Regions from separate parts of the Streptomyces sp. NPDC042102 genome, predicted to be linked through region 2. Evidence: riboswitches for the same ligand, from Rfam matches in the RefSeq annotation. Region 2 holds a riboswitch; the other holds the start of a gene.
What was found. A riboswitch is a leader RNA that binds a small molecule or an ion and turns the genes downstream of it on or off. The one in region 2 is predicted to bind glycine.

Region 1 (7,406 bases), on a different contig from region 2:
GCCAACGCCACAGGGGCCGGTCCGGGAGGAGACTCCCGGACCGGCCCCTGTGTCATGCGCCCGTGTGTGCGGGACGCGTGGGGATCAGTTGTCGTACTCGTCCAGCGGCGGGCACGAGCAGACCAGGTTGCGGTCGCCGAAGGCACCGTCGATGCGGCGCACCGGCGGCCAGTACTTCTCGGCCGCCACCACGGTGCCCGGGAAGACCGCCTCGTCACGGGTGTACGGGTGGTTCCACTCGCCGCCCAGCGCCGCCGCGGTGTGCGGGGCGTTGGCCAGCGGGTTGTCCCCGGCCGGCCAGACGCCGGAGGCGACCTTCTCGATCTCGGCACGGATGGCGATCATGGCGTCGCAGAAGCGGTCGATCTCGATGAGGTCCTCGGACTCCGTCGGCTCGATCATCAGCGTGCCGGCCACCGGGAACGACATCGTCGGCGCGTGGAAGCCGTAGTCGATCAGACGCTTGGCGATGTCGTCGACGGAGACGCCGGTCGCCTTCGACAGCGGGCGCAGGTCGATGATGCACTCGTGGGCGACCAGACCGCCGGGGCCGGTGTAGAGCACCGGGTAGTGCGGCTCCAGGCGCTTGGCGATGTAGTTCGCGCCGAGCACGGCCACCTGGGTGGCACGCTTGAGGCCCTCGCCGCCCATGAGGCGTACGTACGACCAGGAGATCGGCAGGATGCCGGCCGAACCCCACGGCGCCGCCGAGATCGGGCCGACGCCCGTCTCCGGGCCGGCGGTGGGCTGCAGCGGGTGGTTGGGCAGGTACGGGGCGAGGTGCGCCCGGACACCGACCGGGCCGACGCCCGGGCCGCCGCCGCCGTGCGGGATGCAGAACGTCTTGTGCAGGTTCAGGTGCGAGACGTCGCCGCCGAAGTGACCCGGCTTGGCCAGGCCCACCAGGGCGTTGAGGTTGGCGCCGTCCACGTACACCTGGCCGCCGGCGTCGTGCACGAGACCGCAGATCTCGGCGACGTGCTCCTCGAAGACGCCGTGGGTGGACGGGTAGGTGATCATCAGGACGGAGAGCTCGTCGCGGTACTGCTCGATCTTGGCGCGCAGGTCCGCGGCGTCGACCTCGCCGTCGTCGGCGGTCTTGACGACGACGACCTTCATGCCGGCCATCACGGCGGACGCGGCGTTGGTGCCGTGCGCGGAGGACGGGATCAGGCAGATCGTGCGCTGCTCGTCGCCGTTGGCGCGGTGGTAGGCGCGCACGGCCAGCAGACCGGCGAGCTCACCCTGCGAGCCGGCGTTGGGCTGGATGGAGACCTTGTCGTAGCCGGTGACCTCGCAGAGACGTTCCTCCAGCTCGTTGATGAGCGTGGCGTAGCCCTGGGCCTGGTCGATCGGCGCGAAGGGGTGCAGCTGGCCGAACTCGGGCCAGGTGACCGGCTCCATCTCGGTGGTCGCGTTGAGCTTCATGGTGCAGGAGCCCAGCGGGATCATGCCGCGGTCCAGCGCGTAGTCCTTGTCCGCGAGCTTGCGCAGGTAGCGCAGCATCGCGGTCTCGGAGCGGTGCTGGTGGAAGACCGGGTGCGTCAGGTACGCGTCCGAGCGCAGCAGGCCCTCGGGCAGCGCGTCGGCGGCGCTCGCGTCCAGCGCCTCGATGTCGGCGCTCACGCCGAAGGCGGCCCAGACGGCCTCGATGTCGGCGCGCAGGGTGGTCTCGTCGCAGGAGACGAGGACGTGGTTGGCGTCGGCCCCGTACACGTTGACCCCGGCCTCGCGGGCGGCGGCGACGACCTCGGCGGCCTTGCCGGGCACCCGGGCGGTGAGGGTGTCGAAGTACGCGCCGTGGACCAGCTCGACCCCGCCGGCGGTCAGACCGGCGGCGAGCAGGGCGGCGTAGCGGTGCGTGCGGCGGGCGATCGTCTTCAGGCCCTCGGGGCCGTGGTAGACGGCGTACATGCCGGCCATGACGGCGAGCAGCACCTGCGCGGTGCAGATGTTGCTGGTGGCCTTCTCGCGGCGGATGTGCTGCTCGCGGGTCTGCAGGGCCAGGCGGTAGGCCTTGTTGCCTTCGGCGTCGACGGAGACGCCGACCAGGCGGCCGGGCAGCGAACGGGCGTGCTTGTCCTGGACGGCCATGTAGCCGGCGTGCGGGCCGCCGAAGCCCATCGGGACGCCGAAGCGCTGGGTGGTGCCCACCGCGATGTCCGCGCCGAGCTCGCCGGGCGAGGTCAGCAGGGTCAGGGCGAGCAGGTCGGCGGCGACGGTCACGATCGCCCCGAGCTCGTGCGCCCGGTCGATGACCGGCTTGATGTCCCGGACGGCACCGGAGGCGCCCGGGTACTGCACCAGCACGCCGAAGACGCCGCGCTCGGCGATCTCCGCCGGAATGCCCTCGGACAGGTCGGCGACGACGACCTCGACACCGGTCGGTTCGGCGCGGGTCTGGATCACGGCGATGGTCTGCGGCAGGGCGTCGGCGTCGACGAGGAAGACCCCGCCCTTGACCTTGCCCACGCGGCGGGCCAGCGTCATGGCCTCGGCGGCCGCGGTGCCCTCGTCGAGGAGGGAGGCGCCGGAGGTCGGCAGGCCGGTGAGGTCGGCGACGACGGTCTGGAAGTTGAGCAGCGCCTCCAGACGGCCCTGGGAGATCTCCGGCTGGTAGGGCGTGTACGCCGTGTACCAGGCCGGGTTCTCCATGACGTTGCGCAGGATCACCGGCGGGGTGAACGTCCCGTAGTAGCCGAGACCGATCATCGGGGACAGGACCTGGTTGCGGTCGGCCAGCGAACGCAGCTCGGCGAGCACCTCGGCCTCGGTACGGGCACCGGGGAGGTCCAGGGCCTCGGCGCTCTTGATCACATCCGGCACCGCGGCGGCGGTGAGTTCGTCCAGGGAGCCGTAGCCGACCTGGGCGAGCATCTTCGCCTGGGCCGCGGCGTCCGGCCCGATGTGGCGCTGCTCGAAGGGGATGCCTCGCTCCAGCTGGGAGAGCGGAATGCGGTTGGCGGTCATGTACGGAGGCCTCCTGGTCGTACGACCTGCGAGGGGCACCACGGCGCGGGCACCCGGACGGCCTCCCCCTCTGTCATCTCAACCTGAGAGCTTCACCGGTCCGCCTGGGGGTCGCCCGTGGAGGTCCGGCTTTCACCGTCGGTGAGGGAGGGGAATCGGTAGTGCGGGTCCGACACCCACCCCTGCTTTCCAGAGTGGCCTCGTCCGTGCGGTACGTCTGCCTGAGAGATTCCGGGGAGGATTTGCTCCTTCGGCGCCTCCGTCGTGTTCACGTCTTGCTCATATCGCGCTCACTCGGAGGACTCTCCCGCACAGGGTCGACAGCCGTCACCCAGCCTACCAGCGAGCTTCTGGGGCCTCCCTCGAGTGGCCCTCGCTCCGGAATTGCCTTTTTGTAGTCATTACGGAGGAGTTGCGACCAGTTGGAGGGACCGTGCAGACCGACATCGATCCGCGCAGCCTGATCGGCCGCAAGGCGTACGACCGCAACGGTGCCAAGATCGGCACGGTGGACGAGGTCTACCTCGACGACGCCACGGGTGTGCCGGAATGGGCAGCCGTACGGACAGGGCTCTTCAGCAGGGACGCGTTCGTCCCGCTGGAGCCCAGTGAGCTGGTGAACGACACCCTCCGGGTGCCCTTCGAACGCTCCCTGATCAAGGACGCTCCGGACTTCGGGGTCGGCCGCCACCTCTCACCGGAGCAGGAGCTCCAGCTCTACCACCACTACGGCCTGGACGTCGCCCTCCCCAGCGACTTCCAGCGCGACTTCGGCCGCCTGGCGGGCGACGGGGAGACCTAACCCCGGCCGACGAACGACGCCGACCTCGGCCTGAGAGGCGCCGCGGGCCGGGCGCGGGCGGCCCTCAGGGGCCGGCCGCGCCCGGCCCGGGCGGCAGGCCCGGGAGCGGGAGGGGGTCCGAGGGCCGCAGGTCCGGGTCGTCCACCCGGAAGGTCCGCACCCGGCCGGGCGGCGATCCCGGCTGCTCGAACCGCACCGTGACCCGGCCGACGCCGCTGCCCTGGACCCACCCGGCCCCGTACACCGCGTGCTGTACGTCACTGCCGGCCGTCCAGCGCCGCTCCGGGGGCGACCCGGGCTCCGGAGGGCCGGACTCCCCCGCCCCGGCCGCCACAGCCGCCACAGCCGCCCCTGGGGCCGCCCCGGGAGGCACCGGCACCCCGGTCGGCCCTGCCGCCCCTGCCGCCCCGCCGAGGCCGGCCAGGGCCGCTGCCGCCGTCTCGGCCTCGGCCCGGGCCTCCGCCTCGGCCCGTGCCTCCGCCTGCGCCTCGGCCTCCGCCTGCGCGAACAGGTCCTCCTGGGTGTAGTCCGCCAGCCCCGAGACCCCCACGCCCAGCAGCCGCACCCCGCCCGTGGTGTCCACCGCCTCCAGCAGCCGGGCCGCCGCCTCGCGGACCACGGCGGGGTCGTCGGTGGGCCCGCGCAGGGTCTCCGAACGGGTCAGCGTCGAGAAGTCGTACCGGCGCACCTTCAGCACGATCGTCCGCCCCGAGTGCCCCGAGTCCCGCAGCCGCCGCACGCACCGTTCCGCCAGTCGCTGCACCTCGCCCCGGATCCGCACCCGGTCGTGCAGGTCCACGTCGAAGGTGTCCTCGACCGACACCGACTTGGCGTCCCGCTCGGCCACCACCGCCCGGTCGTCGAGCCCCAGCGCCATGCGGTTCAGCGCGACCCCGTGCGCCCGCCCCAGCATCCGCACCAGCTCGTCCTCGCCGGCCTCGGCCAGCTCCCCCACCGTCGTGATCCCGGCCCGCCGCAGGTGCTCGCCCGTGGCCGGGCCCACTCCCGGCAGTGTCCGTACGGGCATCGGCGCGAGCAGCTCCCGCTCCGTGCCCGGCTCGATCAGCAGCAGTCCGTCCGGTTTGGCCTCCTCGGAGGCCACCTTGGCCAGCATCTTGGAGCCGGCCAGCCCCACCGAACCGCTCAGTCCCGTGACCGCCCGGATGTCGGCCCGCAGCCGCTCCCCCGTCGCCCGCGCGGACGCCGCGTCGAACGCGCAGCCGCCCGCCTCGAGGTCGACGAAGGCCTCGTCCAGGCTCAGCGGCTCCACCAGCGGCGACAGCTCCCGCAGCAGGGCCATGACCTGGTCGCTCACCGCCCGGTACAGCGAGAAGCGCGGGATCAGGTACGCCCCGTTCGGACAGAGCCGGCGCGCCTGCGCCGTCGGCATGGCCGAGTGGACGCCGAAGCGCCGCGCCTCGTAGGAGGCGGTGGCCACCACCCCGCGCGGTCCGAGCCCGCCGACGATCACCGCCTTGCCGCGCAGGCTCGGCTTGGACGCCTGCTCCACGGAGGCGTAGAAGGCGTCCATGTCCAGATGCAGGATCGTCGGAGCGGTTCTCACAGCACCGATGCTGCCCTACGCCACCGACAACGGACCGCAAACACGTTCGACGCCTTCCCGGCGGCCCGGACGGGGTCTCAGACGGCCCGGTTCCGGCGCGCGGCGAGCTCGTCCGCCGGGTTGTGCCCGGCCACCGTCTCGCCCGAGTCGACCCGCTCGCCGTGCAGCTGCGACAGGGCGTTCTCCACGTCCCGCCACACCACGCCCACCGCGATGCCGAAGATGCCCTGCCCGCCCTGGAGCAGCTCGACGACCTGGTCCGGCGAGGTGCACTCGTACACGGTGGCGCCGTCGCTCATCAGCGTCATGCGCTCCAGGTCCGCGAATCCGCTGCCCCGCAGGTGCTGCACGGCCGTACGGATGTTCTGCAGCGCCACCCCGGTGTCCAGGAAGCGCTTGACGATCTTGAGGACGACGACGTCCCGGAAGCTGTAGAGCCGCTGCGTGCCCGAGCCGTACGCCGCTCTCACGCTCGGCTCCACCAGGCCGGTCCGCGCCCAGTAGTCCAGCTGCCGGTACGTGATGCCGGCCGCGGCGCAGGCCGTGGGCCCGCGGTAGCCGATCTGCCCGGTGGCCGGCGCCGCTCCCGCCGGGGCGGCCCGGGGCGTCGAGTCCGGCTGACGGCGCGCGGCGCCCACCGCACTGCCGTGCAGCGGGAACGGCCCGCTCTCACTCCGCGCGGGGGTGCCCCCGGTCGTACCGTCGCCCGTGATCCTCACGCCCGACCCTCCGTCCTTGACCTGCCATCTCGACGGTAGGCAGTCACCCGGGGTGCGTCAACGATCGCCACACTCGGCACGCCGGGTGATAATCACCCTGAGAGTGGTTTCGCGTGCCCCGTTCCCGGGAAGGGCATTTCGAATGGGCCGCAACCGCCCTTTTTCCGGGCCGCCGCACGCCGGATCCGACACCGCCCGACCCGGCCGCGGGCCCCGGACCGGGGCCTACTGGTTGCTGGTGCCGAAGTCCTCGGGCGAGATCTGGTCGAGGAACTCGCGGAACTTCTCCACCTCGTCCTCCTGCTCGTCCGGAATCGCGATCCCGGCGTCGTCGAGGACCCCGTCGCTCCCGTAGATGGGCGTCCCCGTGCGCAGGGCCAGCGCTATGGCGTCCGACGGCCGCGCGCTCACCTCGACCCCGCTGGCGAAGACGAGCTCCGCGTAGAAGACGCCCTCGCGCAGGTCCGTGATCCGGACCTCGGAGAGCTCCTCGCCCAGCGCCTCCAGCACGTCCTTGAACAGGTCGTGGGTCAGCGGCCGCGCAGGTGCCATGCCCTGCTGCGCGAAGGCAATGGCGGTCGCCTCCCCCGGACCGATCCAGATGGGGAGGTACCGGTCGCCTCCCACTTCACGCAGGAGAACGATCGGCTGGTTGGAGGGCATTTCCACCCGGACACCCACAACGTCGAGCTCGTTCACACAGCAACCCTAGGACCTGCCCGGCCGGTTTGGGTAGTCGGGGCCGTCCCGGTCAGGACAGCCGCACCCCCAGAGCGGTCTGCACCAGCGCCTCGTGCAGCCGTACGGACAGCCCCGCGAGCTCCTTCATGGTGGCCTCCGCATGGGCCCTGGTCTGCGGATTGCGATGCCGCCGCAAGGGTGCGACGACCTGCTCGACCAGACCCGCCTCCCGGTCGGCCGCCGCCTTCATGGCCCGCAGGTGCCGCGGCTCCAGACCGAACCGGCCCAGATCCGCCACCAGACGCGCCACGGTGACCGTCTCCGCGTCGAAGCCCCCGCCGGGCGCCTCGGCGATCAGCCCGTACGACTCCCACTCCGCCAGCTGGGCCTCGTCCACCTCGGCGGCGGCCAGCAGCTCCGCCCGCCCGATCCGGGCCGCGGTGGACGCGGCCCGGCCGTCCACGGCTTCCCCGTCGGAGTCGGCGTGCGAGGACGGCGCGGGGATGCGACCCTGGTCGGCCGCATGTCCGTCCAGCTGCTCGCGGATGACCTTCAGCGGCAGGTAGTGGTCGCGCTGGAGCCTCAGGATGCGCGCCAGCCGCTCGATGTCGTCGGAGCTGAACTTGCGGTATCCGGACGGCGTGCGCCGGGGCTCGACGAGCCCCTCCGC
Region 2 (7,406 bases):
GCGCCGAGCAGGCTGCCGAGGACGACCGACACGAAGGCGGCGAGGAAGGCCACGGTCAGGGAGATCCGGGCGCCGTAGACGATCCGGCTGAACACGTCACGCCCGTTGGTCGGTTCGACGCCCAGCAGGAAGTCGGAGCTGATGCCGCCGAAGGAGCCGATCGGCGTACCGAGGTCCGGGTCGATCAGGTCTTCGTGGAACTCGTTGGGCGGGTGGCCCAGCAGGCTCACGATCTGCGGTGCGAAGACGGCCACCAGGATCAGGAAGATCACGACGATGCCGCCGGTCAGTGCGACCTTGTCACGCTTGAGCCGCATCCAGGCGATACGGCCTGGCGAGCGGCCTTCGATGGCCTTGGCAGGGACGTCGGCCGTGACAACGGGTGCGGGTGTCTCCGCGCTCGTGTCATGCAGTGGTGCCGTCATCGTGGTGGGGACCCCTCTCGGCCGACCGGTGGGTCGGCCCATGCCCGCCGCTGTGGCGGCGTTGGTGCGGAGTGGCGCTGGTAAATGCGGTTGACGAACCGGCGATCGGCAGGACTGACCTGCTCTTGGTGGGGGAGTCTTCATCGGTCGCTCGATCAGCCGCCAGCCCCGCAGATGAATGGATGCGCAACCGTGATGTGACGGTCCGGTTCCCGTTATCCGGACTGTGTTGACGGCTCAGCGGAGCAAGACCGTCCGTTCGGTACGGAACCGGACATCATGCCCAAGTACCGTCACCCGCATGCTCTTTGGGCATCCGAGACGGGTTAAATCCGGACAACGCGAAGGCCGCACGGAACAGTTGTTCCGTGCGGCCTCGTCCGCGATGCGGTCGGTCTGTCTCGCTCCGTGGTCAGTAGGCGGGGGCGTGTCCCTCGCGGTCGTAGAACGGGCGCGTCTGGGCGCGCAGCCACATCGCGACCGGGTCGTGCTCGTCCGCCAGCGCGACGGTGCACACCGGGACGCCCTCGGGGACCGTGCCCACCGACTGGCGCATCATCTCGCGCACCGCCTCCAGCGCGGCGGGCGAGGTGTCGTACAGGTCGAGGCCGACCGCGAGGTACGGCGTCCCGACGGCCGGCTGCACCCAGCAGCGGCGCAGCGAGCGGACCGCGGGGGTGCGGTGGGCGTGCTGGGTGAGCAGTCCGTAGAACTGCGGCAGCTCCAGGGCGGGCTCGGACAGCCGCAGCGGACCGGCCGGCATCCGGTCCAGACCGGTGGCGATCCGGCGCAGGTCGGCCCAGGGGATGCCCAGTCCCCCGCCCTGGGCGTGCGGGTTGAGCCACAGGCCCCAGCGGTCGGGGTAGAGGGCGCGGGCGACGTCCCGGCCCGTGACGACCTCGTACCCGCGGTTCCAGCCGCTGGCGGCGAGCTCCTGCGGGGAGGTCACGCAGGGCGCGTACCCGAGGCCGTCGACCTCCATGCCGCCGTACTGGGCGTCGGGGGACCCCGGCTGCCCGTGCCACAGCAGCATCCACAGCCGGCCCTCGGCGAGCGAGTGCAGCAAGGACTCGTAACTGTCGTAGCGCCCGGGGGTCACCTGGCGCATCATGTGCTCGACCTGCCCGGCCGCGGCCGTGCCTGACGCACTCACCCGGAACCCCTCTTCGCCTCTTCGTCCGCCCTCGCCACGCAATGAAACCAGCTTAAGCCGAGCTAGGGAGTGTAGAAGGGGCGCACGCGTGTCCGGAGGTAGTCGACGACCGGGTCGTCGGCCGCGTCGAGGAGGATCAACTGCACCGGCCAGGGCGGGCGGACGCGGTTCAGGGCGCGGCCGAGGGCGTCCATCGGCGCGTTGCGCGTGTCGGGATCCCAGCCCAGCATGCGGACACCGATGTAGAGCTCGGGCTCCCCGCCCTCGACGCTGGCGAGGCATCGGTGTGCGGCGGCGACCGCGCCGCTGGCGCGGAACTCCTCGGCGGCGGCGGCCAGGAAGTCCACCGGGTCCTCCTGCCAGTCGGGCTCGAAGAGCCGTACCCGGCCACCGGTGGCCGGCCCGTCCAGCGGGGTCCGGCCGCGGCGGCACAGCTCCGCGACGGCGGGCGGGGGCAGCGGGACCCCGACGGCGCCCTCGGGATTGACGGCGATGCCCAGCTGCGGGGGCAGGCCCCGGGCGAACTCGACGGCGGGGGCGACGGCGAAGTCCATGGCGGTGCCGACGCAGACCTGGAACTGCGCCTGGGAGCTGTAGACGGGCACGTACGCGGCGCCGCCGATGTCCATCGTCGCCAGGGTCAGGTCGGGGCTGTCCGGACCACCGCCCGCGGGCAGCGGGATCCACAGCCGGCTGCGGCCGAGCACCTCCAGGATCCGCCCGCCGGCGTCCGGGACGCCGAGCGAGGCGCCGAGCACCTCTTCCAGCTCGTTGGCCGGCCAGCCGTTGCCCTGCCCGTGCATCGCGTTGCCCTCCGTGCGCCCGTCCGCCTGTCCGTGCCCGTGTCACGGTCCCTGCCAGGCCGAGGTTAGTGGGTACGCGCCGCCTCCCGCGCCGCGGGGACGGGTCGGCCCCGCTCCCGCCCGCCGCGCCCCGCCCAGCGCCCAGTGCCCCGCGCCCAGGGCTCAGCGCTCCGGGGCGAACGCGATCCGGTCGATACGGGACGCGGCCGCCCGGTCCAGCAGGACCGCCGAGGCGCAGCCGGCCGGGAGCCGGCCCGATTCCGCCGCGCGCAGCAGCCGGGTGGCCGCGCCGCGGTGCCGGGCGAAGGCGTACGCCGAGACGCCCCGGCCCCGGGCGGCCTGCCCGGCGAGGGCCTCCTCGGGCGTGGCGTCGAGCAGGAGCAGGTGCAGGGCGCGGCCGCGGCGCCGCGCGGCCCGGGTGAGCAGGGCCCGGACCCATGCCTGGGTCCCGCAGTCGTGGACCACGACCGAGGCGCCCGAGCGGGCCGCCCGCCACAGGCCCGCGTAGTGCGCGACGCGGACCGCGGGGCGGTAGACGGCGTAGGGCAGGAAGGCGGGCATCCGGGCCTCCCAGCGCTCCCGGACGTCCTGGGAGTCGATGCCGCCGCCGGGGACCGCCCGCTTGATCAGCGTGCTCTTGCCGCCGCCGGGCAGCCCGGAGACCACGACGATGTCGCCACCGGCGAAGGTGAGCCGCGCGGGCCCGCGGGCGCCGCGGCCGTGACCGTGCCCGCGCAGGTCGCGCACGGCCGGACGGACACCGGCGGCCGCACCGGCCGTGCCGGCGTGACCGGCGGCTCCGGCGGCTGCCGCACCGGCCGTGGCGGCGGCTCCGGCGGCGACGGCGCGCGCACGGGCGCCGGGCGGCAGCGCCCGGAGCGCTTCGCGCTCACCGCGCGCGGGCTGCACGGGCACGCCGCCGGCGGCCGCGACGGGCCTTCCGCGCGTCTCCGCGAGTCCGAATCTCCACACAGTGATCGCCTCCCCGGGTCGGGTCCCTGGACCCCATGCCCACTGAGTGTAAAGAGACGGTAATCCGGACCGTCCCGGTTCCGGACGGGAGCGTACGGATCCGCGACGGCGGACCCGTACTCCTTTTCGGACCCGGACCCCCATTCCCACCCGTCCCGTGCAATGATGTGCGCCATCTGGACACCAACTGCATACAGGCCGCTTGAATCCGCGCGGGAGAGTCCCGTCGGGCCGTACGGCAGGCGGGCGCCGAAGGAGCAAGAACCTCCCTTGAATCTCTCAGGCCCCGTACCGCGTGGATGAGGCAGATCTGAAAAGCGGGCCACGCCGTCGTCGGACGGTCCGGGCCCCACCCAAGGTGCAAGCCGGAAATCCGCCACGCGCGGATTCCGGCGAACCTCTCAGGTTCCGATGACAGATGGGGAGGATCGTCCTCGTCATGTCATGTCGATGTCCTGTCGATGCCCCCCTGGGACCCTGGGAGCCGAACCGATGAGCAATGCCCCCCGTCTGACCGCCCTCGATGCGCTGCACCGCTCGCTCGGTGCGACCATGACCGACTTCGCGGGCTGGGACATGCCGCTGCGGTACGGCAGTGAGCGCGACGAGCACAACGCCGTCCGCACCAAGGCCGGCCTCTTCGACCTCTCGCACATGGGCGAGATCACGCTGACCGGCCCGGAGGCCGTCAAGGCCCTCGACCACGCGCTGGTGGGCAACATCTCCACCGTGGGCGTCGGCCGCGCCCGCTACACGCACATCTGCCAGGAGGACGGCGGCATCCTGGACGACCTGATCGTCTACCGCCTCGCCGAGACCGAGTACATGGTCGTCGCCAACGCCTCCAACGCCCAGGTGGTCCTCGACGCGCTGACCGAGCGGGCGGCGGGCTTCGACACCGAGGTCCGCGACGACCGCGACGCGTACGCCCTGATCGCGGTGCAGGGCCCGGAGTCCCCCGGCATCCTGGCCTCGCTCACCGACGCCGACCTGGACGGCCTGAAGTACTACGCCGGCCTGCCCGGCACCGTCGCCGGCGTGCCCGCGCTGATCGCGCGCACCGGCTACACCGGCGAGGACGGCTTCGAGCTGTTCGTCTCCCCCGAGCACGCGGTGGAGCTGTGGCAGGCGCTGACCAAGGCGGGCGAGGGCGTGGGCCTGGTGCCGTGCGGGCTGTCCTGCCGCGACACGCTGCGCCTGGAGGCCGGCATGCCGCTGTACGGCCACGAGCTGACCACCGCGCTGACCCCGTTCGACGCGGGTCTGGGCCGGGTCGTGAAGTTCGAGAAGGAGGGCGACTTCGTCGGGCGCGCCGCCCTGGAGGCCGCCGCCGAGCGCGCGCGGTCCACGGCCCCCCGCAAGCTGGTCGGCCTGATCGCCGAGGGCCGCCGGGTCCCGCGCGCCGGCTTCCCGGTCGTCTTCGGCGGCGAGGTCGTCGGCGAGGTCACCTCGGGCGCCCCCTCGCCGACCCTGGGCAAGCCGATCGCGATGGCGTACGTGGACGCGGAGCACGCCGCGCCCGGCACCTCCGGCGTCGGCGTGGACATTCGCGGTACGCATGAGTCGTACGAGGTCGTGGCTCTGCCCTTCTACAAGCGGCAGAAGTGACGATTTCCCCGCCGGGACCCGTCCGTCACTCCGTCTCACTCCGCAAGACCACTGTTCATCAGCACTCCCCCGCATCCAGGAGAATCAGGTCATGAGCAACCCCCAGCAGCTGCGTTACAGCAAGGAGCACGAGTGGCTGTCGGCCGCCGAGGACGGCGTCGCGACGGTCGGCATCACCGAGTTCGCGGCCACCGCGCTCGGTGACGTCGTCTACGCCCAGCTCCCCGAGGTCGGCGACACCGTGACCGCGGGCGAGACCTGTGGCGAGCTGGAGTCGACCAAGTCGGTCAGCGACCTGTACTCCCCGGTCACCGGCGAGGTCGTCGAGGCCAACCAGGACGTCGTGGACGACCCGGCGCTGGTCAACTCCGCCCCGTTCGAGGGCGGCTGGCTGTTCAAGGTGCGTATCGCGGAGGAGCCGGCCGACCTGCTCTCCGCCGAGGAGTACGCCGACCTGACCAAGTCCGGCAACTGACACCAGGGGACCGAAGATGTCTGTACTGAACACCCCTCTCCACGAGCTCGACCCGGACGTCGCCGCCGCCGTCGACGCCGAACTCGTGCGCCAGCAGTCGACCCTGGAAATGATCGCGTCGGAGAACTTCGCTCCGGTCGCCGTCATGGAGGCCCAGGGCTCGGTCCTGACGAACAAGTACGCCGAGGGCTACCCCGGCCGCCGCTACTACGGCGGCTGCGAGCACGTCGACGTGGTCGAGCAGATCGCGATCGACCGCATCAAGGCGCTGTTCGGCGCCGAGGCCGCCAACGTGCAGCCACACTCGGGTGCGCAGGCGAACGCCGCCGCGATGTTCGCGCTGCTCAAGCCGGGCGACACGATCATGGGCCTGAACCTGGCCCACGGTGGTCACCTGACCCACGGCATGAAGATCAACTTCTCGGGCAAGCTCTACAACGTGGTCCCGTACCACGTCGACGAGACCGGCCAGGTGGACATGGCCGAGGTCGAGCGCCTGGCCAAGGAGTCCAAGCCGCAGCTGATCGTCGCCGGCTGGTCGGCGTACCCGCGCCAGCTGGACTTCGCCGCCTTCCGCCGCATCGCGGACGAGGTCGGCGCGTACCTGATGGTCGACATGGCGCACTTCGCCGGCCTGGTCGCCGCGGGTCTGCACCCGAACCCGGTGCCGCACGCCCACGTCGTGACCACCACCACGCACAAGACCCTCGGCGGTCCGCGCGGCGGTGTGATCCTGTCCACGCAGGAGCTCGCCAAGAAGATCAACTCGGCGGTCTTCCCGGGTCAGCAGGGCGGTCCGCTGGAGCACGTGATCGCGGCCAAGGCCGTCTCCTTCAAGGTCGCGGCCTCGCCGGAGTTCAAGGAGCGCCAGGAGCGCACCCTGACCGGCGCGAAGATCATCGCCGAGCGCCTGGTCCAGGACGACGTCAAGGCCGTGGGCGTGGACGTCCTCTCCGGCGGCACCGACGTGCACCTGGTCCTGGTCGACCTGCGCAACTCCGAGCTGGACGGGCAGCAGGCCGAGGACCGCCTCCACGAGGTCGGCATCACGGTCAACCGCAACGCCATCCCGAACGACCCGCGGCCGCCGATGGTCACCTCGGGTCTGCGGATCGGTACGCCGGCGCTGGCCACCCGCGGGTTCCAGGCGGAGGACTTCACCGAGGTCGCCGAGATCATCGCGCAGGCGCTGAAGCCGTCGTACGACAGCGAGTCGCTCAAGGCCCGCGTCTCGGCGCTGGCGGCGAAGCACCCGCTGTACCCGTCGCTGTAGGCACCGCCGCCGGCGGCCGCGCCGGTGCCCGCGCGGGCACCGGCGCGGGTGCCGCCGAGCGCGAGCCGACCGACGGCACCCGCACCGCACCCGAGAAAGGCCCGGCCTTCCCTTCCGCAGGCCGGGCCTTTCTCATGCCCGACCTCCCTGGGTCACTTTTCGGCGGCAATGGTGTTCACCCGGCCGCGATAAGCTCGTCTGTCGGACAAAATCCGTACTAATCACCCTCATAAGATCACTTCCGCTCCTCCCGCCCCTCCCGCACCGCCTCCCACCCCTCTGCCGCACCGCGCCCCGCCCTCCTCCCACCCACGAGCAGACATAGGAGTCCGCAACCGTGGCCATCTCCGTCTTCGACCTCTTCTCCATCGGCATCGGCCCGTCCTCCTCCCACACCGTCGGTCCGATGCGGGCCGCCCGTATGTTCGTGAACCGGCTGAAGAAGGACGGTGTGCTCGCGCAGACCGCCTCCGTGCGGGCCGAGCTGTACGGCTCCCTCGGCGCGACCGGCCACGGCCACGGCACGCCCAAGGCCGTCCTGCTGGGCCTGGAGGGCCACTCACCGCGCACGGTGAACGTGGAGACGGCCGACGACGAGGTGGAGCGCATCCGGCAGAGCGGCCGGCTGCGGCTGCTCGGGACCGAGATAGGCGATGTCCACGAGATCGCGTTCGACGAGCCGAGCCAGCTGATCCTG

Region 1: another riboswitch for glycine. It lies ahead of gcvP (aminomethyl-transferring glycine dehydrogenase); the one in region 2 lies ahead of gcvT (glycine cleavage system aminomethyltransferase GcvT).

The regions. Positions count from the first base shown of each region.
Region 1 is NZ_JBVJDL010000020.1:6,715-14,120, reverse strand. It holds gene gcvP (aminomethyl-transferring glycine dehydrogenase) at 85-2,970, opposite strand; glycine riboswitch at 3,170-3,290, opposite strand; gene ACZ6KO_RS33980 (PRC-barrel domain-containing protein) at 3,404-3,772, shown strand; gene ACZ6KO_RS33975 (DNA polymerase IV) at 3,837-5,336, opposite strand; gene ACZ6KO_RS33970 (MerR family transcriptional regulator) at 5,414-6,055, opposite strand; gene ACZ6KO_RS33965 (bifunctional nuclease family protein) at 6,281-6,754, opposite strand; gene ftsR (transcriptional regulator FtsR) at 6,807-7,406, opposite strand, start outside.
Region 2 is NZ_JBVJDL010000003.1:1,035,414-1,042,819, reverse strand. It holds gene ACZ6KO_RS18050 (ABC transporter permease) at 1-425, opposite strand, end outside; gene ACZ6KO_RS18045 (enhanced serine sensitivity protein SseB C-terminal domain-containing protein) at 838-1,578, opposite strand; gene ACZ6KO_RS18040 (enhanced serine sensitivity protein SseB) at 1,641-2,381, opposite strand; gene ACZ6KO_RS18035 (AAA family ATPase) at 2,544-3,251, opposite strand; glycine riboswitch at 3,557-3,657, shown strand; gene gcvT (glycine cleavage system aminomethyltransferase GcvT) at 3,846-4,961, shown strand; gene gcvH (glycine cleavage system protein GcvH) at 5,053-5,436, shown strand; gene glyA (serine hydroxymethyltransferase) at 5,453-6,709, shown strand; gene ACZ6KO_RS18015 (L-serine ammonia-lyase) at 7,047-7,406, shown strand, end outside.